DNA from 3 places in the Methylobacterium sp. AC315 genome. Region 1 is predicted to be linked to each of the others. Evidence: predicted binding sites of a transcription regulator. Region 1 holds the regulator's gene; each other region holds the start of a gene.
What was found. The regulator LexA, encoded in region 1, represses DNA repair genes until DNA is damaged. The targets are predictions, from matches to a motif close to TGTTCNNNNTGTGTTCNG.

Region 1 (7,911 bases):
GGGCACCGCCGATATGGAGGTATCCGGTGGGCGAGGGGGCGAAGCGCGTGACGACGGCTGAGGACATCGGGCCGATATGTTCGGGGGCGAAGGGCGACGGGGCGGTGCAGGGCGTCAGGGCGGCGCCCGTCGCACGGCGTGGCGCCCGTAGCACGAAGCGTCCGCTGTAGCACGGGCCGACGGGTGCGTTAAGAATCCCCGGCCGGGACTTGAGTCGTCCGGCACGGGGCGGGGCGGATGCGGCGGATCGGCGCGAGGCTGGCGGGCGGCGCGGTGGCGCTGGCCGGCACGCGCCCGGTCTCGATGCCGGCGCTCCGCGGCTGGCTCGCCGATGGGCTCACCCGGGAGGTCGAGCAGCGCCGCCTGTTCCCGTGGCTGGCGGTGGCGTTCGGCGCCGGGATCCTGGTCTTCTTCGGGCGTGCCGACGGGACGCCGTTCCTCGCCGCCCCCTTGGCAGGAGCGGCGCTCGCCCTCGCGCCGGCGCCGTTCCTGGGTGCGCGGCCGGGGGCACTCGCCCTTTGCCTGGCGCTGACAGCCGGCTTCCTGGGCTTCGCGGCGGCGACCTGGCGGGTCTCGCAGGTGGCGGCGCCGATCCTCACCCGCACCACAATCGGGCCGCTGACCGGGATGATCGAGGGGCTGGACGAGCGCGAGGTCGGCGCCCGGCTGGTGATCAGGGTCGAGAGCTTCGCCGGGCTCGAACCCGCTTTGAGGCCGCTTCGGGTGCGGGTCTCGTTCCGGAAGGCGCCATCCCTGCGGCCCGGGGACTCCATCGTCGCGACGGCAAGATTGCTGCCGCCGCCCGAGGCGGCACGACCGGGCGGCTACGATTTCGCCCGGGATGCCTACTTTCAGGGACTCGGCGCGGTAGGCTCGCTGATCGGGGCGATCACGGTTCGAGAGCCGCCCACCCCGCCACCTCTGCGCCTGCGACTGGCAGCCTTGCTGGACGAGGCCCGCAACGCGCTGACACGCCGGATCGCGCAGGCCGAGGGCGGGCAAGCGGGGGCCGTGGCGGCGGCCCTGGTCACGGGCAAGCGCGGCCTGATCGGACCGGCCGCCAACGATGCGCTCCGGGCGGCGGGCATCTATCACGTCGTTTCCATCTCGGGCCTCCACATGGTGCTGGCCGCCGGCGTGGTGTTCTGGCTGGTGCGGGCCGTCTTGGCGCTGGTGCCGTATTGCGCGCTGGTCTGGCCGATCAAGAAGATCGCCGCCGGGTTCGCGATGCTGGGCGTCACCGCCTATTGCGCATTCTCGGGCTGGGACATCGCCGCCGAGCGCTCGCTGATCATGACGCTGATCATGCTCGGCGCGATCCTGGTCGACCGGCCGGCGCTGTCCATGCGCAACCTCGCGCTGGCCGCCCTGATAGCATTGGCGCGGGAACCCGAGGGCCTGCTCGGACCGAGCTTCCAGATGTCGTTCGGGGCGGTGGCCGGGCTGATCGCCTGCGCGCGGCTGATCGACGGACGCCTGTTCCAGCGTCCCGGGGCGGGGCGGATCGAGCGGTTCGTCGGCACCGGCCTCTCGGCCGTGACAGGCACCCTCGCGACGACCCTGGTGGCACAGGTCGCGACGGCGCCGTTCGCGACCTACCATTTCCAGACGGTCCAGCCGTTCGGGCTGATCGGCAACGCCCTGACCCTGCCGCTGGTCTCCCTGGTCGTGATGCCGGCGGCGGTGATCGGGATCCTGGCCTATCCCTTCGCCCTGGACCGGCCGATCTGGTGGCTGATGGGACAGGCGGTGGGCGGCATGCTGGCGATCTCCGAATGGATCGCCGGCTTCAATCGGGCCGTCCTGGTGCTGCCGGCCTTCGGCACCGGCGCGCTGATGCTGCTGGCGGCCGGGCTGCTGCTGGCGACGCTGCCGGTATCGCGGCTGCGCTGGCTGGCCCTGCCGCCCGCCCTGCTCGGGCTCGGCCTCGCCGTCGTTCCGGAGCGATTCGACCTGTACGTCGACCGGCAGGGCGGTGGTGCGGCCGTGCGTGGACCGGACGGAGTCCTGTGGGCCCTCGGCAATCCTTCGGCCTTCGTGATGGAGCAGTGGCTGAAAGCGGATGGCGACGGGCGATCGGCGAAGGCGGTGATCCAGGCTTCGTCGGCTGTCGGACGGTGCGACCGGCTCGGCTGCACCGCAAGCCTGCCGGACGGCCGCGCCGTCGCCCTGGTCCGCGACCGGCGCGCCTTCACGGAGGACTGCGCCCGGGCGGCCCTGCTGATCTCGCGGCTCGCGGCGCCGCCCACCTGCACGGGGCCGCTGGTGATCGACCGCCGGGTGCTCGCCGAACGAGGCGCCGTCGCACTCCGGGCCGACCGGGATGGCTTCACGGCACGCTATACCCGCGACACGGGCCGTACCGTGCCTTGGCGGGCATCACCGGCTTCGCGGCCATCGCCTGTCCCACAACCGAAAGTGGTAACGCCCTCCGAGCCGATCCCGGCCGAGGCCGACGTCGCCGGTTCCGAGGCCGCGCCCGGCGACGCGCCGGCCGAACCCCTTCAGTAGCGGCGGACGAGGCTGACGAGCCGGCCCTGGATCTGGACCCGGTCGGGCCCGAGCACGCGGGTCTCGTAGGCCGGGTTGGCGGCCTCCAGGGCGATCGAGGAGCCCCGGCGGCGGAGGCGCTTGAGCGTCGCCTCCTCGTCGTCGATCAGCGCCACGATGATGTCGCCGGTATTGGCCGTATCCTGCTTGCGGATCACCACGAGATCACCGTCCAGGATGCCGGCATCGACCATCGAGTCGCCGCGGACCTCGAGGGCGTAATGCTCGCCGCCGGCCAGGAAGTCCGGCGACATGGTGATGGCGTGGCTCTGGTTCTGGATCGCCGAGACCGGCGTACCGGCCGCGATCCGGCCCATCACGGGGATCGAGATGGCGCGGCCGCCGTCGTCGATCATCCGGGCGGTCGCCGGCTGCGCCGGCAGCTTGGACTTCCCGCCCTCGACCACGCTCGGGGTGAAGCGGCGGGGCTCCGCGGGTGGAGCAGCCGCCTGGGACAGGCTCTCGGGGATGCGGATCACCTCGATGGCGCGCGCCCGGTTCGGCAGGCGGCGCAGGAAGCCGCGCTCCTCGAGGGCCGTGATCAGCCGGTGGATGCCCGATTTGGACTTCAGATCGAGGGCGTCCTTCATCTCGTCGAACGAGGGCGGGACGCCACATTCCTGCATGCGGCTCTGGATGAAACGCAGGAGGTCCAGCTGCTTGCGCGTGAGCATCGACGGGGGACTCGCGGCTTGGAGGACCGCATCGATGCGGTCGCGGAAACAAATCACGAACACGTTAAACGTTCCGCAAGTGTTCCGCAAGCGTGATCGGCCGAGCTTGATCGATCGGCGATGTGCGGATGCGGCCGTTGTGTGCCGTGACGCGGTCGCGCCGCCATGGCAGAACCGGTCTGGCCGGATCGGCACGATCCCGGGCCAGCCTCGGTGACCCGAATCGCCGGAGTGGTCCATAGGCTGGGACGGTCAGAGTGGCGCGGCGGGCCGCTCACGTCTGCCCACGGCACCTTGCCCGGACGACAGACATAGATCGCATGGACGCCGCATCATCCGACATCGCCGAGACCGGCAGCCGCGTGAAGCGCCTGAGAGTGGCGACCGCGGCCGCCCATGATCAGCTCGACCGGCGCATCATGGCGGCAAAGCCGTTCGCGAGCCTGGAGCGCTACGCGCTGTTCCTCCAGATCCAGTACAGGTTCCATGCGGTCGTCGATCGAGTCTATCGCGATGGCGCGTTCGCCCATGTCCTGCCCGATCTCGACGGCAGGCGCCGACTGCCCTTGATCCAGCAGGATCTGCGCGATGTCGGAGCGCCCGTCCCTGACGGCGCGTCCGAGGAACATCCCGGGACGATCGAACCGGCGCAGGGATTGGGCTGGCTCTACGTCGCCGAGGGCTCGAATCTCGGGGCGGCCATCCTGCTCAAGGAGGCCCGGGCGCTCGGCCTGTCGGAAACCCACGGTGCGCGCCATCTTGCCGGACATCCCGAAGGACGCGGGTTGCATTGGCGGCTTTTCACGGCCGCCCTCGACCGGGTCGAACTCCGGGAGGCCGGGGAGCAACGCGTCGCCGCGGGGGCGACGGAGGCGTTCCAGTTCGTGCGTCGGCTGGTCGGGGACGTCTTCGAGGACTAACGGCGCCGCCACCCGGTCGGATCGTTCCGCCGTCCTGGCGCAGCAACAAAGCCTGTCACGCGCGCCGTCCACCGCCGAGTCGAGCGATGACCGGTCGCGGACGCTTGGAACGGCGTCTCGGGCGACAAACGAATTGACTGGGCAAGCGGCGCCGTTTCAATGCGCCGAGGTGCTTGCCCCGGTCGGCGGGGCAGGCGGATCGTCCCGGCGGCTTCGAGACTGGGCTGGAATTGGGCTTGGGATGACGAGGATGCGACGCGCGGCTCTTCTGCCCATCGGTGCCGGGGCCGTCGGCCTGGCGCTGGCCGGCTGCACCACCGGGTTCTCGTATATCTCGCGCAACTACGTGGCGCTCACCCCGCAGGTGGTCACCATCGGCTGCAAGGAGCCCTACGAGGTCTACGACAACCGGCAGGTGCGCCGGATGCTCGTCGTCTCGAACGCCCTGCGCGAGTACACCGGCTGCAATCTCAGCGAGGTGCGGATCGATCCCGATCCGGCCGCGACCCGGGTGAAGCGCTTCCGCACCGCCGCCCGCGCCTATCTCGACGAGACCGTGCGGGAGGATTGCCGGATCACCGGCGAGACGGTGTTCGATCCGCAGAAGAGCGAATTCACCTACGCCTGCGACGCGCCGATCGAGAAGCGGGGCACGGTGGTGCCGCGCCTGCCGGGCCGCAATCCGGGCTTCATCCAACAATGATCTGAGCCGCCCGCGCCGGCCCCGAGACCGCCCGGTCAGGCGCCCGGCTTGGGGAAGGTGCGCTCGGCCGCATCGCCGGCCGCCGCCAGCAGGGCGCGGGCGAAGGCCCGGGCCTCCGCCCGGTCCAGCACGATCGCCGCGGTGACCGGGCCGCCGCCGAGGTCGGCGAGGGCGAGTTCGAGCCGTACCCCGTCCGGCATGGCGCTCGCCTGGAGGCTCCAGCCGCCCCCCCGATCCGTGCTCTCCGTCATGACATCCCTCCCGGCTGCCGGACCCGAGACAACGCCGCAGGCTCCGGCCGGAACGGCCCTGGCCCGGGACTGTTCCCGCGTCGCGCCGCACCCGACTTCCCTGCCCCGCGGATCCGAGTTCCTCAAGAGCGCCGGCCCGACCGTGGCGATCGCCGGGGTCGGCGCCCTCGACGGGGTCGGCCTGCTCCGGAGCGATTGACGCCGGCGCCTCGATGATGTCTCCCCCGGGCGACCTGACACGGGGAGTCGCGACACATGCAAGAGATCTGGTTCCGCACCGGCGAGGCCACCGTCCTGGCCGCCGACGGGCAGTACACCGACGCCATGCCCGAGGTGCTGATCGGCTCGGTACGGGGACCGGTGGGTCAGGCCTTCGCGTCGATGATGGGGCAGGTCCAGGGCCACACCCGGATGTTCGTGGTGCGCGACCTCAACCAGCTCGTGCGCCCCGCCACGATGATGACCACCAAGGCGACGATCCACACGGCCGAGTATGTCGAGCTGCTCGGCGGCGTCGTCCAGGCCGCCACCGGCGACGCGATCGTGGATTGCATCATCGAGGGCGTGCTGCCCAAGGACGGTCTCGACGAGCTGTGCATGATCGTCATGATCTGGCTCGACCCGCGCTGCGCGGAGGACGACAACCTCGACCGCAAGGACCTGTACCGCACCAACTACGAGGCGACGAAGCTCGCCATCGCCCGGGCCCTCAAGGGCGAGCCGACCGTGGACGAGCTGATCGCCAACCGGAAGACCGTGAAGCATTACGCGCTTGAGGACGTGATCGAGTATTGATCAGCGCGGCGGGATGCGCCCCACCGAGCACAGGGTGCGCATCGCGCTGCTGCCGGGATCGGTGTAGCAGGAGGCGGACCAGCCGTTCTGCTGGATGAACGACTTGCGGCGGTCCGACAGGGCGGTCCGGTAGGCGTCGGCGATGATCGGCTCGACCCGCGCGGCCGGCTCGCCGACCAGGATCTCCGAGGCCGCCGCGAGGTCGCGGAAGAAGGCCGCCGAGGGAGCGGGCTCCGCGGAGGTCGCCTGCACGATCGGTTCGGCCCGGCAGGTCACGTCGAACTTGATCGGACCGGCCAGGCGGATGTCGATGCTCGGCCCGGCGCGCTTGCCGACCTTGCCGCCGATCGCCCCGGCGATCTGCTGGGCGAGGTCGTCACACGGCTCCGCCCGGGCGGCGAGGGGCAGGCCGGCCAGGGCCGCGAGGAATGTGGCCAGGAGCGGGCGGGCGACGCGGAAGCTTGACATGGCCGGCACTCTACGCGCCGGGCCGGAGGTGTCGAGGGCGGCGTTCACTGCCGCATCTGGGCGAAGCTCTTGAGCAGGGCCGGGGCGAGGCGCATCCCGGTCGGCACCAGCTCGGCCGGCGGCGGCCGGCGGACGCAATCCTCGAGGTAGGCCAGGGATTCCTCCAGGACCGCTCCGGTGAACGGCTTGGCGATCACCGCCGTGGCGCCCTCCAGGTCGTCCGAGAGGGCCCGGGCGTTGGCGGTCATGAAGGCGGCCGTGATGCCGCCGATGGCGCGCACCGCGTGCGCCACGTCCACGCCCGAGGAATCATCGCCGAGGCGCAGGTCGATCAGCACCAGTTCGGGCCGGGTTTCGTGGACGAGGGCGATCGCCTCTGCCGCCGTCATGGCGGTGCCCACGACGCGATAGCCGGCCTCCTCCAGCATCATCTCGATCTGCATCAGGATCAGGGCCTCGTCCTCGACGACGAGGATTCGCATCGGCTCGCTCATCTGGCCTCCGGACCGGTAGCCAATTCGCGGGGCAGGCGAACGTTGACGATCGTGCCCGGGTCGTTCGCCTGCCAGGCGATGCTGGCATTGAGCTGGCGGCAGAGGGTGCCGATCAGCCGCTTGCCGAACGAGCGCTGCTCCATGACCTGCACGGGCATGCCGACGCCGTCGTCGGCGATCTTGATGGTGAAGTGGCGGTCGTCCGGCGCCACCGTCACGGAGAGCCGGCCGGCGCGGTGGTCCGGGAAGGCGTGCTTGAGGGCGTTGGTGATCAGCTCGTTCATCATCAGCGCCACCGGCGGGGCCTTTGTCACCGGGATCTCCACGGTTTCCAGATCCAGGTGCAGGCGGATCCGGTCGGTCCCGGAACCGCGGATCAGGTCGGTGGCGAGGTCGCGAGCGAACTCGGCCACGTCGAACCGCTCGACGTTGTTGGACTGGTAGAGCCTGCGGTGGACCGTGCCGAGGGCCTCCACCCGGGTCAGCATGGATTCCATCGCGGCGCGGGCGGCGGGATCGGTGATCGCCCGCGTCTGCATGGCCAGGAGGGCCGCGATCATCTGGAGGTTGTTCTTGACCCGATGATCGACCTCGTGGACCAGCATGGTCTGCGTGGCCAGGGCCTCGGTGAGGTCGCGGGTCCGGCGGGCGACCTCGGCCTCGAAATGGTCCTTCTCCTTCTGCACCTGCAGGTGCGCGTCGACGCGATCGGTGACGTCGAGCTGCGAGGCGAAGAAGAACAGCACCTCGCCGGCCTCGTTGGCGACGGGGCTGAGATACAGGGCGTTCCAGAACGGCGCCCCGTCCTTGCGATAGTTCAGGACGTCGATCGCGATGTCGCGCTGGGCCGCCACGGCCTCCCGGATCAGCGCCACGGCGCCCCGGTCGGTGTCGGGCCCCTGGAGGAAGCGGCAGTTGCGGCCGAGCACATCCTGGCGGTCATAGCCGCTCATCCGCAGGAACGCGTCGTTGGCGAAGACGATCGGGTTGTCGGGCAGGCGCGGATTGGTCACGATCATCGCCATCCGCGTGGCACGGACCGCGGCGGCGAACGGA
Region 2 (7,911 bases), on a different contig from region 1:
CGGCCGGTCGGAGTGCCGATCGGTTCTATCTGGTCGATCCGGACGCGTTCGAGCTCCCCTTCCTCGACGGCAGCATCGACTTCGCTTTCACCTTCGGCGCCATCGAGCACGTCGGCACAACCAACGGCCACGCTGACCGCCGTCCCGACTGGCACGCGGTTCGCCAGCAGTGGCTGCGGGAGATCTTCCGCGTCCTTTCCCCAGGCGGGCGGATGCTGATCGGCGGCCCCAACCGCGCCTTTCCGATCGACGTGGCCCACGGCCCCGACAACCAGGCGGCGTCCTGGGAGCGCTGGCTCGCGCGCCGGCTCGGCGCCACCGTCCACCGGACCTGGGGCGACAACTTTCTGTGGGCCTACCCGGACGTGCACCGCTACCTTGAAGGGCTGCCCTACACGATGGAGGCCCGCAGCATCGGCGGGTTTCTCGACTTCTCGCGCGTTCCGGCCTTCGCGCGCACAGCAGCGCGCGCCTACGTCAATCGCATGCCCCGCGCGCTGCTGGACACGGGGTTCAACCCATGGGTGATGGCGCTGGTCACGCGCTCTGCTGACAGCTGAGCAGGCCCCGGGCATGCGCCGGCGGCCCTTAGAGGGACGCTCGACCGACCTTGGAGATTGCACGTGACGGCGGCTTGCGAAGCGGACGGCGGGCAGGGGGCCGCCTGGCGGCGCCCCCGGTTCTCGGAAGTGCGCGGGGCCCTGCGGGCGGACCACGAGCATTGGCGGCGGCACGGGCACGGCTCCGTGCGCCTGCGGGCCGGCTACCAAGCGTCCTGCCTGTACCGGCTCTCCCGCTACGCCTTTGAGCGCGAATGGCGGGCAGCGGCCTGGTTCCTGTGGATCGCTAATATCTGGTGGACCGGCGCTGACATCACGCCGTCGAGCCAGATCGGGGGCGGCCTGTACATGCCACAGCCCAATGGGGTCGTGATCGCGGGAGCGGTCGGCCGCTGTGCGGCCTTGGGCAGGCAAGTCGTGATTGGAGGCCTAACTAGGGCCCCCACAGCGGACATCGGGGCCGGCCCTGGTCTGCCAGTCCTGGGCGACAGCGTCACCGTGGAGAGCCGAGCGTCGGTACTTGGCCCCATCCGCATCGGCGACGGTGCGCGGATCGGGCCGGGCTGCGTTGTTCGGACGAGCGTTTATCCTGGGGAGGGGGTCGACCTGATTGCCTGACGCCATGGCCACCTCTCAGCAGACGGTCTGCTATGAGGCGCTTGCTGACGTTCGCGAGCTTAGGTGCCAGTGTCGGCTCCCCACCCAAAGCAGCCGGCCGAGCCGGTGCGGTTTGGGTATGGCCATCGGAGCGACCGGCGGCAGTTCGCTATGGGTGCACCTTTAGCAGACCGCCATTCGCGACTGCTCTTGACCCATGCCAGCTGTAGAGACAGCCATCGACGCTTCACGAAAGCGGCCGTTCGCCGGATGTCTGACAACTTGAGCTCAGGGTAGATCGCGGACATTCGTTGGGTGTGATGCGAGCGTCGGTTTCGCATCCTCAGCAGAATTTGGCTGCGCGCTCGGCAGCGGACGTTCCACTATCAAAGCGATGCGGCGATGCACGAGGTCGAGGATCACGATGACGACGAACACGACGAGCCCATGCCGCGCGAACCAGAGGAGATCGAGACGCGGGAACTCGACGAAGCCCTACGCGGACTGACGCTACTCGGCGATGATCCTTACCTTGGCATGCAGGCCACGAACGTCGCGCTCGTAGACGGCTTCCTTATGCCGTTGGAAAGCGAAGCCCGCGCCTACCGCTCCGCTGATGAGGGCATCGACATCGGCCACGCGATGCTACTGAACGCGCTTAGCCAGCAATGGCTTTTCGCCGTATACGAGCTCCTGCGGACGTGGCGCGAGCGCGCTAAGAACGTCTTGAAGTGGAAGGCCAATGGCGGCCTCGAACTTAAGGCGGCCGCGCTGGAGAAGGGTAAGCCAAGCGACCTGAACCTCGGACGCGACGCCTTCGCCCGCGCGCTCCGGCGCATCATCGGGGACCCGGGGATCACGAAGGAAATCGAGAACGACCTAGCGCGCACACACGTGCTCTTCCGACAGCTTGAATTGCTGCGCGTGGCGCTCGCCAAGCATGAAGTCTCGGGCCGCCCGAAGCTGTTCGCCCGGGCGCCCGGCTACGCACGTATCGACATGTGGACGGGCTCCATGTCCTACGAACTCTCGAACGACTTCGCGATCTTGGACGAGGTCACCCGCCGATCGTTTGGCGACGGCATCCGGGCACTCGCGACGGATCGGACCGTTCCGACTGAGGAGAGCCTAGCTAGCTACGACGCGTTTATGGCCATGAAGCCGGGTGACGTGCCGGACTTCACGGCCCCGCCATGTCCACCAGTTCCAGACGAATGACGCTGTTGTCCTAAAGTGGCGCGTCGAGAACACCCTATCGGATGCCGTCGACGGGCGCGGCAGCGACGTCCGCTCTTTCGCGTTCCCACCCGAAGCGGACGGTACCAAATGTCAGTCCTTGCTCATCCGCTTGGAGACCATTGGCTCAACCGCCCTGCAGGCTCTCAGCGAAATCCTCCGGCACCTCGCCCCACTGCCCGAGGATCGCGACACCTTCCAACTCGCCGGTCTCGTCGTCAGCCACCACCTTCAACGCCGCGGCACCCAGCATGCGTGCGGCAAAGGCTTCGGCCTTCTTTAGCGCTCCGCTTTCGGTCTGCGCGGCCTCCTGGCGCGCCGGGCGCAGGCGCTTTCGGTGGAGCTCGAAGGGCTGCACCAAGTAGCTGGTCTTCATCACCATCGTGCCCTTCCTGCGCGTCAAGCTACCTTCACCGAGGTGAACGCACGCATCAGGACAGACCGGCCTGCGGCATCACGCACGTCAACGGACCACATCGTCCAGTCCTGGCAGCTGGTGCCGGTCATTAGGTCCAGCGCCACCCGATCTGCTTGCTGCCGGACCTCGCTTATGCTCGACAGCCAGCGCCCATGCAGATCGAACACGGCGTCACCGCAGCCCAGGCAATGGAAGCGGTAAAGCCTCCGGAGCATTGACGTTTTTCCAACTCTTCCACACTCGCCCACCGCGATCTCGGCGGGATCCGACACAGCCATTGAACTACGCTCCCGCGTCGTGTTTGTTCCTGATGCGTTCTATTCGAAGTGAGGTTGCGATGTATGCCCAGCGGCACGAACCGGCTGTGGAAGACGGGTCCTGGTGACCGCCGTGCTGACCCAGCGCGTCGATGAGATGCTGGTGGGCAGCGCCGACGCGGTGCGTGTGCCGCTGATCGGACAAGCCCTGTGCGCGGGCTTCCCATCGCCCGCGGACGACTTCATGGAGGGCGCGCTGGAGTTGCCTCGGTGGCTGGTGCCGAACCCGCCGGCGACCTTCTTGTGGCGCATAGCCGGTTCGTCGATGGAAGCAGCCGGGATCTACGACCGCGACTTGGCGTGTGTGGACCGTAGCCTCAAGGCCAGCCACGGTAGCGTCGTAGTGGCGGCAATCGACGGCCAGATGTCGTGCAAGCGCCTGGTGATCGAAGGCAACGTGGCCCGGCTGGCCTTCTGCAACCCGGAGCTGCCAGCCTTCGCCGTCGAGGAGATGGGCGAGGGCGTGATCTGGGGCGTGGTGCGCTTCTCGATCCGCTGGCACATCGCCCGGGGGCGGCTGTCGTGAGCGACCGGGCGGTGGCGCTGATCGACGGCAATAGCTTCTACTGTAGCTGCGAGCGGGTGTTCGACCCGAAGCTCAACGCGATCCCAGTGATCGTGCTGTCGAACAACGATGGCTGCGCGATCGCCCGCACCGCCGAGGCCAAGGCGCTCGGCATCAAAATGGGCGACCCGTACTTCAAGATCCGCGACATGTGCCGGGTCCAGGGCGTGCGGGTGTTCTCCTCGAACTACACGCTCTACGGCGACATATCGGGGCGCACCAACGCTGTGTACCGGCAGTTCAGTCCGCAGGTGGAGATCTACTCCATCGACGAGAGCTTCCTCAACCTGTCGGACATAGCGCCCGGCCTACGGGTGGAACTCGCACGGGATCTCCGCGCCACAGTGCGAGCCTGGACGGGCATCCCGACCTGTGTCGGGATCGGTCCTACCAAAACGCTGGCGAAACTGGCCAACCACGTCGCCAAGACCGTGCACGAGCTACAGGGCGTATGCGATCTGACCGACCCAGCCGCCTACGCGCATTGGCTTTGTCGGATCGACGTAGCTGAGGTCTGGGGCATCGGCCGGGCCTCGTTAGCGAAGTTGGAGGCCATGGGCGTGGAGAGCGTGGCGGACCTGCGCGACCTTGATCCACGGCCGGTGCGTAAGGGGCTCACTGTCGTAGGCGAGCGCATCATCCACGAGCTGCGCGGCCTGGCCTGCCTGCCGCTGGAGATGGTTCCGGCCCGGCGGAAGGGCTGCGCGGTCACCCGCTCGTTCTCCGGACGGATCGAGGACCAGGCCACGCTGGAGGAGGCGGTCTCGGCGCACGCTACGCGCCTGGGCGAGAAGCTTCGGCGGGAAGGCTTGGCCACCAATCACGTCACGATCTTCTACCATACCAGCGAGCACGATCGGGACGCGCCGATGCGCTCGGTCTCGACTACCGTCACCTTGCCTGAGCACACCTCGGACACCCTGGCCCTGATCAAGGCGGCACGCCACGGGGTGGCCAAGACTTGGCGTGAGCCCGGGCAGCGCCCGTGGCGCTACTCGAAGGCCGGCATCGTTACCAACGATTTGGTCCCGCTGTCGCACAGCCCGAGGGCGCTGATCGGTGCGATGGACCGCGAGCGGTCAGAGCCGCTGATGGCAGCCATGGACGCCTGCAACGCACGCTGGGGCCGTGGCTCAGTCGTGCCGGCCCGTGCGGGGCTAGTGGCCAAGCGGGAGTGGAACACGAAATTCGAAATGCGCACCCCGCGCTACACCACCCAGGTAAGCGAGCTGCCGGTGGCCCACGCCTAAGGGCAGCGGGCAACCGAGCTATGGTGTGGAAGCGCACTCGCAAGGAAAAACCGTGCCATCTATGCGCGGACCACAACCCATAGGTGGTTGTTCGCAGCATCGCGGGCGCATAGGTCGGTGTTGTGGGAAAGCGATGGCGTCGCGGTCCTGCAGCCCTCCCAAGGGCGTTTCCTCCCAAGACTTTGGGCCACTCCTTCGGGAATGGCCTTTTTTTGTGGCTGCTTTGGCAGTCATGATAGCCAGCGCAACCAGCTAAGCATTGCGCGGGCGACAGCTGCGACCACACCCGACAAAGCCACGCTTGCGCTTGCCCGATACGTTCTGCCAGCCCTCAATCTTAGTGATGAGTATTATCACCCGTCGATCTCAAAGCAGGCGAAGCGCGAAGTTGACATGGTCGGCACGAGTAGGCTGCGATCGAGAAATAGGTTGCGGCCCTCGCAGCTCGTCTCAGCAATAAGCAGGCAGCCATGACAGGCGGCCCCATGGGTTGCCCGGTCGCCAGTCTGATGCTCGGGGTCGTGATCGCAGCAAACGGGGTCGTTTGAGCAAATCGCGATCCGCTCGAGCGCCGCCCTTAAGATCTGAGCGAAGCGCGGCGCTGTGCCTACGAGCCCGCCGAGCGTTCCCTGCGCGCCCGCACTCGCGGTGTATATCAAGATGCCGCAGCGCTCCGCCCCGTTCGGCCCGAGAGCGTAGATGCGCTCCTTCAACGAGCTTGCCGGGTAGCCGCAGTCCAGCGCAATTTCGGTCATCAGCGCGTGGGCGAGGCTGTGCAGCAACACGTAAGGCGTAGTCGGGTATTTAGGGGCAGCGGACCCGAAGCGGACCTTCCACCGATTGTAGCCGCCGACTAGCTGCTGGTGGCGAGCACCCACCTGTTTGAGCCAAGTCGCCATCGCGTCGCTATCGACGTGAATGAACAAACCTTCGCCGAATTGCTCGCAAGCCGGCAACCAGTCGGTTGCCCTTGCAATCGGGGCGCCATGGACAGCGAGGCTGATATCCTCGATGTCGCCATCAGCCTCCGTTGGAGCTGCTTCAAAGCGTGTGAAGCCATATAAACATGACACCTCGCGCAGACGGTGCACAACCACCAGTGCGCGAACAAAGCTCAGACTGGCCCAGCTTCCATCGTTCCAGTCGCCGCGCTCTAAAGTCTGTGCATAGAGCTTGGCAGCGGCGTGGTTAGTCCCGATCTCGGGCCGCCCGCTTGCGAACAGATCGAACTCAGCGACCTTAGGCGAGCGTGTTGCGTCAGCCGTTGCACCCTCGCGCAAGCGTACAAGGCGTTCGAAGATGTCGGGATCGGAGTAGGCCCCAAGTGCAGCACGGACCTGCTGATTAAATTTTTTCGCTGACTTGATATCCTCTACGACTTCGACCTCGGTCAGCTCACCCACAAGCTCCTCAACGAGCTTTGTCAGCGCATCCTCTTCGCTAGGCAGCGAGATCACAGTCAGCACTTGCGGAAAGTAAGTGTTAGTCGCGGTGCGCGTCAGCAGCTTGAGTGGAGTGGTTCCGTCACCGCACCCGTCAGGATCGCGGTCGAGCAGCCAGGGTCGCTCGCCCCTGCAAAATCCGAGGCGACGGGGCTGGAAGGCCTCCTGCAGCGAAAGCCGCTTGCCACAGCCGCAGACTACCGAGGTGTCAGCCGGGTCGGCGCTCGTCCCACGGTCTTCGATCCACATCGGTTCATGGCAGGGAGTGGCGCCGTGGACGACCCAGCGCCACTCGATGTCCTGCAAATGACCCTTGTCGCAAGCGCACACGAAGCGGATCGGAGTTACCTCCGTCCGCTTGCCGCCCTCTGGCGTGAAGCGGCGACGGCCTTTGGGGTCAAGGTCGCGCCACTGCACCAGCCGCCGCCGGCGTGTCGGTGCGCCCTCAGCGTTTGCCTCGACCTGGTCGCAAACGAACCAGTTCGGGAAGATGGGCGCAGCTACGCCTTTCGGCTCGCCGTTGCCGTCGCTCACGGGCGGGGTGCGCAAGGTAAGGCGCTGCCCGGGGTCCAGTTGACCACGTTCGTGGAGCAGTACCTCAAGGCGCTGGGCCAGGCGCGGCTCGCTTACCGGCTGAAACGTTCCGGGGCGCATATCCCATTGTTCCAAGCCGCCGACGACAACCGAGCGCGTCGGCAGGTCGACCATGCTACCAGGTCCGAAAGTCGAGACCAGTTGCGAGAGGCGTTGGGCGTTCTTGCTCATCTTTAAACGTCATCCGCATTCGCGATCGTATTACCATGGCGGTCGCGCACTTTCAGGAGCACGGCCGGCTCGACATCACGCATTGAGCGGCCTGCGAGGAAGCGTCTGTGGGGCGGATCAAGATTAGAAAGGCCCACCTCTAACGGCATGTGCAGAAGGCGTCCTGGGCTTTTATTTTTCGCGTAGGCAAAGGGCACGCCGCTCGCCGTCTGTGCATCTGCGGTGACAATCCAGGCTTCAATCAAGCTTTCGACTTGCGCCCGCAGCGCCGCTCGGCCACCGGGGATTGCAGCTTCCGGCGCTCTGGCGACGATAGTTTCGCACACTGCGGCCCTGGTTGCGGCCTGATCCTTTAGCATCACGACCGCCTCATTGGGCGAAAGCGTCGGATCTAGGTGCCGGGCGACCGCCACGACCACGGCCGCGAGCGCTCGGTCCAGTGCCCGAGCAGCCCACGGGGTTACGCTGGTGGCCTCTACCGCCCGGTAAAAGGTGCGGTGGAAGTGGCCGAACTGCTCGAAGTGCATTCGATCGCGCGGCTTATGCAGGTTGAGGATCGCCACTACGAGCCCAGGCCGGTCGTGGTCGCGCCCAACTCGGCTCGTGGCTTGAATGTATTCGGCCGCCGTTTTGGGCTGCCCCTGCACCAGCATAAGCCCGAGCCGAGTAATGTCGAGGCCGACCGAGATCATGTTGGTGGCGAGCGCCACGTCAACGGTCGCTTCCTCACCCCCGAACGCCGCCTCAAGTCGCTGCTTGGC
Region 3 (7,911 bases), on a different contig from region 1:
GGCCAAATGGGTCGCCCGCCTGCGCGCCACCCTGACCGGCGGCGGCCCGATCCTCCTGCGCATCAACATGGAAGCCGGCCACGGCGGCGCGGCCGGCCGCTTCGACCGGTTGGAGGAGGTGGCGCTGATCTACGCCTTCGCGCTGATGGTGGTGGGGAGGGTGTAGGGGCGCTACCTAAAAAGCTATCAGGATTGCAAAAAATTGAGCATTTTTGCAATCCTATGGCGCAGATTGCGCAAGATTAAATTCTTAGGCAACATTTAATTCGCCACACCCAAGTTCAGATGACAAATGACGAACATAGACCTCATGCTGCGGGTGACCAAAATTCTTTCGATGATCAATCAAATGATCTGTCAACGCATTCTTTGCGTCGTCAAGCTTACCTAGCTTCCAGTAGATCATCGCAACATCAAGCAGAGGAGCCGATGATATTTTATCTTTTTTGTATATAGATTCGGTTAGCTCTTCAATTATTGTGTACCGCGAACAAAATCTATTCAGAAATGGTATGCCAAACTCATTTATCAAGCAAATCGCTTTGTCCGTCAATAAATCAATATTATCAGATAGGTCCCACCAGATATCGTCATTCGACGCAATTAAACTGAGCCGGCGGCGAATCTGACAATGCGTGCAGTTCACGGAATTACGAGAACGTAGCTTAAAGCTCATTCTTTCGAATACTTCCGGCACAAATACAGCGATTTCTATGGTAAATTTTCCGTATAAATTTGGTCGCAGTTACAATATTTCCGTAGGAGATGGCGGCCCGACATTATATCTTCCCGCCTGGAAATCGATTAAATGCTGAATATCGCCATCAACCAATCTCATTAGACTTCGTCTTCTACTACGAAAATCGAATGATTTTATATTTTCAAATACATTTTTTTGAATTTTATTGAGCACTTGAACATGCTCTGATCCATATATCATTGAACTCAAATCCAGATAGGACAAATGATGGGTTAATATATTACTCGGATCGTTATAAATACCGCAAAATCGATCAGCCTCAAACCTTAAATTGCTTAGTTGGAGCAGCCATTTCGATATGAGGCGCGGAACACCACAAAATTACCTCAGGGCAATAAAGTCGTAAATTTTGCAGTCGCTGAATTTGCGAAACGTCGGATATACTTGATTATGGCCGTGCTTCCGGCGGCATTGCATCCTGAGGATGTGCGACCGCAGGGTTCTCGTTCGCTTCTCCTCGATCACGCATCTGTCGCGCCGCGTCCGCCGCCGCCTTGTCGGCGGCGGCCTTGAGGGCGGCGGCGCGGGCGCGGTCCATCTCGATCCGGGCCCGGCGGCGCTGGCGCTCGACCTGGTCGGCCTCGGTCAGCTCGATCGTGTCCAACTCGCGCTGGAGCACGAAGGCGGCGAGCCCGTTCGACAGGGCGCCGACGTCGAGCACGCGCTCGGGGGCCGCGAGGGACCCGGTGAAGCCGAGCTGGACGGCCGGGGGGCCGGCGCTCCAGCCGCGGGGGACCGGGCCGCCGGACAGGAGCCCGCGGGCGTCGAGCCGGCCGCCGCGCAGGTCGTAGCCGAGGGTGCCGGACCAGCGGGCGGCCCCGAAATCGAGGTCGAGGGGCCCGGCCCGCAGGACCCCGCCCACGAGGGTGGCCGGGCTGCGCGCGGGCGCCTTCGCCTGGGCGCCGGCCTTCGCGAGTTCCTCGGCCACCAGGGCCTGGAGCCGGCCTTCGCGGAGGGGATCGTCGATCTCCACCGCCCGGGCGAGCGCGCGACCGAGCGACGCCGGGTCGGCCCCCGGAACGCTCAGATCCTTGAGGGTGAGGCTGCCGCTGCCGGACAGGTTGTCGGCGAGGCCCGGGGCGGTCTCGGCCGTGGTGACGAAGCGCGCGGACGCGGTCAGGCGTCCGCCGATCGGACCGCCGGCCAGGGCGGAGAGGGCCACGTCGTCGAGGGCGCCCTCGCCGGTGACCGACGCCTCCGCGCCCCGACGGGTGAGCGTGGCCGAGCCCGCGATCCGCCCGCCGGCGAGCTTGCCCGTCAGGTTGCGCAGGGTCAGGACGCCGTCCGCAAGGCCGAGGGCCAGGCCGGCCTCCGTAGCGGCGAGGCCGCGGCCGAGGTCGAGGGTCGCGACACGGGCCTCGAGCGCGAGGGGGGCGAGCGCCTGCGGGACCGGGCCGAAGCGGTCGGCCTTGGCCGGATCCGGTGGCAGCAGCAGCGCCGTCGCCAGCTGCGGCACCGACAGGCGGTCGAAGCTGAGCCGGCCGCGCAGCGCCCCGCCCGGGGCCCGCTGCAGCCGGCCGCCCAGGGCCGCGCCCGCGACCGTCCCGGTGGTGTCGGCGGCGATGTCGCTGCCGTCCTTGGCGAGGACGAACGTCAGGTCGGCCGGCCACACGCCCGGCGCCAGGCGCGCGGCCCCGGCCAGGGTCAGGAACGGGGCGAGGTCGGCGGTGGCGGCCCGGATCTCGCCGGCCCCCGGCAGGGCGTCGGACCCCACCAGGATCGGCCGGGCGGTGGCGAGCTTCAGGCCGGCGAGCGTGCCGTCGACGGTCAGCGCGAGGATGTCGGCGTCCGGCCGCTCGGCGCTGAGGCGCAGCTCGGCCGGCTGCTGCAATCCGGGGATGTCGGTGCGCCCGAACCAGAGACCCGCCCGGGGGGCCGCGAGGGTCGCGGTTCCGCCCTCGATCCGCGTGCCGCGGCTCGCCAGCGTCAGGTCGAGGGTGCCGCCGCCGGCGCTGCCCTTGATCTGGCTGCGCAGGGCGTCGGACGCGCCGCCCTCCCGGTCCAGGGTCACGGCGAGGTCGAGGGGTGCCTCGCGCAGGAACGCGGGCAGCAGGCGGATCTCGCCGACCCAGACCCGTTCGAGCAGGCCGAGCAGCGGGGCCGCCACGGGGGCCTTCAGGCGGCCGGAGACGCGGCCGGTCCCGTCCGCGCCGATCCGGCCGGACAGCTTGGCGCTGGCGCCCGCGAGGTCGGTCACATCCAGGCTGTCGACCACCAGGCTCGACCCGTCCGACTGGATGCTGGCCGCGATCGTGCCGTTGCCGGAGCCGGCGGGCCCGTAGCGCACGTCCTTGGCCTCCAGCGTGAGGGCGAGGTCGTGGTCGCGCAGGCTGCCGAGCGTCGTCCCGAGCGGCGGCAGGGCGGCGATGTCGATGCCGCTGGCGCGGATCTGGGCGTCGAACCGCCCGCGCGCGCCGGCTTCCGCGGCGGTGTAGCGGGCGTTGCCGGTGACGCGGGCCGCCCCCAGCGCGAGGCGCAGGTTGCGCACGGACAGGCTGGAGGCGGCCGCCGCGAGGTCCGCCGCGGCCTCGACCCTGCGCCCGTCGAGGAGCGCGGTCAGGGGGCCCTCGACGCCGAGCCGGCGCAGGTAGCGCCCGAGCGGGTCGGAATCGGCCGCGACCAGCGCCACGGGACCGGTGAGGCGCAGCGGCGCCGCCTCGACCTGGCCGCTGACGGTCAGGGTCGCGTCGCCGGGTCCGGTCGCGGTCAGGCGGCGCAGCAGCAGGCCGCCCGCGCGCTCGACGGTGCCGGCGAGCGCGAGGTTCGACCATTCCTCGCCGCCCAGGACCGCGCTGCCCACCGACAGGTCGAGGTCGAGCATGGCCGGCAACCCGGCCCCGGCGCCCGGCAGCCCGCGGCCGATCAGGTTCTGGCCCTCCGGGGAGGTCAGGAAGGCGTCGAGGTCGAGCCGGCGGGCCTCCAGGGTCAGGCCGGCGCGCCATTGGCGCAGGTCGAGCCGTCCGGTGCCGCCCAGGCGCAGCGCCCGGCCGCCCGGATCGATCGCCAGCTCGACGCCCTCGAACCGGACCTGGGTGCCCCGGGCCTTGAAGCTGCCCCCGAGCGAGAACGGCAGGTAGGGGCCGGCCGCCTGGGTCGGCGGGCCGACCACCAGGCGGGCCGAGCCTTCGGACTCGATGACCGCCCCGTCGGACTCGGTGGGGACGAGGCCCAACCGGGCGTCGGCCTCGAAGCGGGGATGCGCGTCGCCGCCGCCGGCGATCTTCACGGCGAGCCGCCCGTCCGCCCCGGGGGTCCCGCTCACCGCCCGGAACGGGACGCCGCCGCTGGTGCCCTCGACCCGCCACGGCCCGACGAGCGCGGGGGTCTGCAGGTGCAGGTCCTGGACGTAGAGCTGGTCGGTCCGGCCGGTGGCCGGCACCTGGGTGGTCACCAGGAATTGCTGGACGTGCAGGTCCTCGATGGCGAAGTCGCGGGCGCGCAGGGCCTCGCCGAGATCGGGCGGGATCCGCAGGGCCTCGCTGGCCACCACCGGGAGCTTGATCTCGGCCCGTCCGATTCGCGTCTCGGTGAAGCGGAACTCGCCCTTCAGCAGTGGCGTCAGGGCGATCTCGGCCTTGACGAAGCGGGCGTCGAGGGTCGGGCGGGCCGGATCGGCCCCGAGATGCAGGCGGTCGATCCGCAGCCGCGGCGAGGGCAGGAGCCGGACCTCGATCCGGCCGTCGGTCCGGGCCGGCACCCCGAGGGACCGCGTCAGGCCCCGGTCGACGAGCGCGCGCTGGGCCTGCCAATCGATGACGGGCGGAACGGCCAGAGCCGCGACGAGAACCAGGATGACGGCGCCCGCCAGCGCGGTCAGAAGATCACGCACGCTACCCGTTCCGCACTCTTTTCCGCGCGGGCCGGCACCATCGCGATGCCCCGCCGTCGCGTGCCCCCCTGGGCAACCTGTCACCGGCCATAGCACGATAAGTCCCGGACGGCGCCAGAGGCGCTGCCGGCCGCGCCCCGCACGGGCGATCCCCCCTCGGAGCTGCAGCGGCTCCGGACCGAATGGCCTCGACGCCGTTCGCGATTTGGTCCAGGGAAGCGGAATGCAGAATGGCCCGCACGCGCAGCCCGCCGGGGACGGCGCTCCGACCTCCATCGCCGCCCGCGCCATGGGCGCCCTCCGGCGGGACGCCGCCGCCTATCTCGAAGGGCTCAACCCCGAGCAGCGCCGCGCCGTCGAGGCGACGGAAGGCCCGGTGCTGGTGCTGGCCGGGGCCGGCACCGGCAAGACCCGGGTGCTGACCACCCGGATCGCCCACCTGATCGCCACCGGCCGCGCCCGCCCGTTCGACATCCTGTCGGTGACCTTCACCAACAAGGCCGCCCGGGAGATGAAGCTCCGGATCGGCGCGCTGATCGGCCCCGCCGGCGAGGGCATGCCCTGGCTCGGCACCTTCCACGCCATCGGCACCAAGATCCTGCGCCGGCATGCCGAGCTGGTCGGGCTGAAGTCGGACTTCACGATCCTGGGCACCGACGACCAGCTGCGCCTGATGAAGCAGGTGATCGCCGACCAGAACATCGACGAGAAGCGCTGGCCGGCACGCGCCCTGGCCCACACCATCGACGGCTGGAAGAACCGCGGGCTCTCGCCCGATCAGGTACCCCCGGGCGAAGCCGCGTCCTTCGCGTTCGGCAAGGGCGGCACGCTCTACACCGCCTACCAGGCCCGGCTCGCGACGCTGAACGCCGTCGATTTCGGCGATCTTCTGCTCCTGTGCCTCAAGCTCTGGCGCGAGAACCCGGACGTCCTGGCCACCTACCAGGACCGGTTCCGCTACATCCTGGTCGACGAGTACCAGGACACCAACGTCGCCCAGTACCTGTGGCTCAGGCTGCTCGCGCAGACCCGCAAGAACATCGCCTGCGTGGGCGACGACGACCAGTCGATCTACGGCTGGCGCGGCGCCGAGGTCGACAACATCCTGCGGTTCGAGCACGATTTTCCGGGCGCCGTGGTGGTGCGGCTGGAGCGCAACTACCGCTCCACCGGGCACATCCTGGCCGCCGCCTCGGGCCTGATCGCCAAGAACGAGAGCCGGCTGGGCAAGACGCTGCGCACCGAGGACGAGCCGGGCGAGCGCGTCACCGTGACCGGCGCCTGGGATTCCGAGGAGGAGGCCCGCCAGCTCGCCGAAGCGATCGAATCCCTGCAATCCAAGCAGCACCCCCTGTCGGAGATCGCCGTGCTGGTGCGGATCTCGGCGCAGATGCGCGAGATCGAGGACCGGTTCGTCCAGCTCGGGCTGCCCTACCGGGTGATTGGCGGTCCGCGCTTCTACGAGCGGGCCGAGATCCGCGACGCGCTGGCCTACCTGCGCGTCACCATGAACGTCAGCGACGACCTCGCCTTCGAGCGGATCGTGAACACGCCCAAGCGCGGCCTGGGCGACGCCACCCTGCAGCAGCTCCACACCTTCGGCCGGGCCAACCGCCTGCCGCTGCTGATCGCCGCCCAGCGCCTGTGCGAGACCGACGAGCTGAAGCCCCGGGTCCGCGCCACCCTGCGGGCGCTCACCGAGAGTTTCTCGCGGTGGGCCCGGCTGGTCGAGACCCAGCCGCACAGCGAGGTCGCCCAGACCATCCTGGAGGAATCCGGCTACACCGAGATGTGGCAGAAGGATCGCTCCGCCGACGCCGCCGGCCGCCTGGAGAACCTGAAGGAATTCGTCCGCTCGATGGAGGAGTTCCCCGACATGGCGGCCTTCCTGGAGCACGTCTCCCTGGTGATGGAGGCCTCCGAGGCCGAGGGCGCCGAGCGGGTCTCGCTGATGACGCTCCACGCCGCCAAGGGCCTGGAATTCGACACCGTGTTCCTGCCCGGCTGGGAGGACGGCCTGTTCCCCAACCAGCGGGCGCTCGACGAGAGCGGCCGGGCCGGCCTGGAGGAAGAGCGCCGCCTCGCCCATGTCGGCCTCACCCGGGCGCGCAAGCGGGCGAAGCTGTCGTTTGCAGTCAACCGGCGGATCCACGGCCTGTGGTCCTCGACCATCCCGTCCCGGTTCATCGACGAATTGCCGGAATCGGCCGTCGACGTGGTCGAGGCGCCCGCGCATTTCTCGGCCGGCGCCTCGCGGTTCGACCGCAACCCGACGCCGTTCGGATCGAGCTACGGCACGCCCGGCTGGCAGCGCGCCCAGGCCAACACCGCCTCCGGCGCCGGGAGCCGGTCCGGCTTCGGCACCGCGCCCGGCGGACGGTCGGGCGGCCCGCGCCAGATCGAGGGCGAATTGATCGCCAAGTCGAGCGGTACGCCGTCCGCGTTCAAGGACGGCCAGCGGGTCTTCCACATGAAGTTCGGCCCCGGGACCATCGCGGGCGTGGACGGCAACAAGCTCACCGTCGACTTCGACAAGGCCGGCCGGAAGATGGTCCTCGACAGCTTCATCCAGGCTGGATCGAGCTAGCCCCGCCGACCGGGCCCGGGCGTTCGCGGGCCACAGGGTCGGCCGGCTTCGCCCGTGCTGGCCGGACGAAGCGCGGTCGTGCCGGATGGCCGCGCCCGCCCGTGTCCCCGGCCCTCGACCTGATGCCATCTTGCCAGCGTCCCGGCATTTCCGGCGGCGCGGCACCGACCGTCACCCCCCGGTCACACCCGCCGCGCAAACGTCCCGTGCGAATCGCGTTGGTGCGACGCTTGCACAGCGTATTCGACCCCGGGCGAGGCGGCGTGACGCTCTCCACAGGCGAATAGCACGGGGCGGAACCTTCGGCATGGCGCCGGAATTAGTTTCGGAATAGTGTAACTCCGGGAGCACCAAGGTAAACGGCAGTTCATCGACAGATCCAGGTTGGCAAGTCCCGTTGGAGTGTTGATCCATGAAGCGACGCCGCACACGACTTGAACTGGTTGAAGACCGCACGCCCCGTATTCACCGCACCCGCTTCGACGAAGAACGCAACCTCAGCCCGATCCAACCGCTCACCGACCGCCAGGCCGAATATCTCGACGCCCTGGCCAGCGCCCCGCAGGTGATCGTCCTCGGGCCCGCCGGCACCGGCAAGACCTACATCGCCGGGACCCGCGCCGCCGACCAGCTCCGCCAGCGCCGCATCTCCAAGGTCGTGATCACCCGCCCGAACGTGCCCTCGGGCCGCTCGCTCGGCTTCTTCCCCGGCACCCTGGAGGAGAAGATCGCCCC

Region 2: a site for LexA is predicted at 3,114-3,131, ahead of AC0IY0_RS20250 (LexA family protein). Genes of this name have one in related genera too.
Region 3: a site for LexA is predicted at 4,785-4,802, ahead of AC0IY0_RS16160 (ATP-dependent helicase). Genes of this name have one in related genera too.

The regions. Positions count from the first base shown of each region.
Region 1 covers NZ_CEEDEA010000004.1:11,494-19,404, reverse strand. The annotation lists gene gltX (glutamate--tRNA ligase) at 1-67, opposite strand, end outside; gene AC0IY0_RS07740 (ComEC/Rec2 family competence protein) at 238-2,511, shown strand; gene lexA (transcriptional repressor LexA) at 2,505-3,224, opposite strand; gene AC0IY0_RS07730 (biliverdin-producing heme oxygenase) at 3,545-4,144, shown strand; gene AC0IY0_RS07725 (hypothetical protein) at 4,395-4,847, shown strand; gene AC0IY0_RS07720 (hypothetical protein) at 4,883-5,098, opposite strand; gene AC0IY0_RS07715 (hypothetical protein) at 5,097-5,297, shown strand; gene fae (formaldehyde-activating enzyme) at 5,354-5,893, shown strand; gene AC0IY0_RS07705 (hypothetical protein) at 5,894-6,361, opposite strand; gene AC0IY0_RS07700 (response regulator) at 6,406-6,855, opposite strand; gene AC0IY0_RS07695 (histidine kinase dimerization/phosphoacceptor domain -containing protein) at 6,852-7,911, opposite strand, start outside.
Region 2 covers NZ_CEEDEA010000013.1:94,980-102,890, reverse strand. The annotation lists gene AC0IY0_RS20275 (class I SAM-dependent methyltransferase) at 1-560, shown strand, start outside; gene AC0IY0_RS20270 (hypothetical protein) at 909-1,178, shown strand; gene AC0IY0_RS20265 (hypothetical protein) at 1,560-2,375, shown strand; gene AC0IY0_RS20260 (hypothetical protein) at 2,521-2,775, opposite strand; gene AC0IY0_RS20255 (DUF6894 family protein) at 2,793-3,089, opposite strand; gene AC0IY0_RS20250 (LexA family protein) at 3,226-3,654, shown strand; gene AC0IY0_RS20245 (Y-family DNA polymerase) at 3,651-4,943, shown strand; gene drmB (DrmB family protein) at 5,297-7,150, opposite strand; gene drmA (DISARM system helicase DrmA) at 7,153-7,911, opposite strand, start outside.
Region 3 covers NZ_CEEDEA010000008.1:225,287-233,197, reverse strand. The annotation lists gene AC0IY0_RS16175 (S9 family peptidase) at 1-166, shown strand, start outside; gene AC0IY0_RS16170 (DUF4304 domain-containing protein) at 251-745, opposite strand; gene AC0IY0_RS16165 (AsmA protein) at 1,149-4,589, opposite strand; gene AC0IY0_RS16160 (ATP-dependent helicase) at 4,813-7,176, shown strand; gene AC0IY0_RS16155 (PhoH family protein) at 7,589-7,911, shown strand, end outside.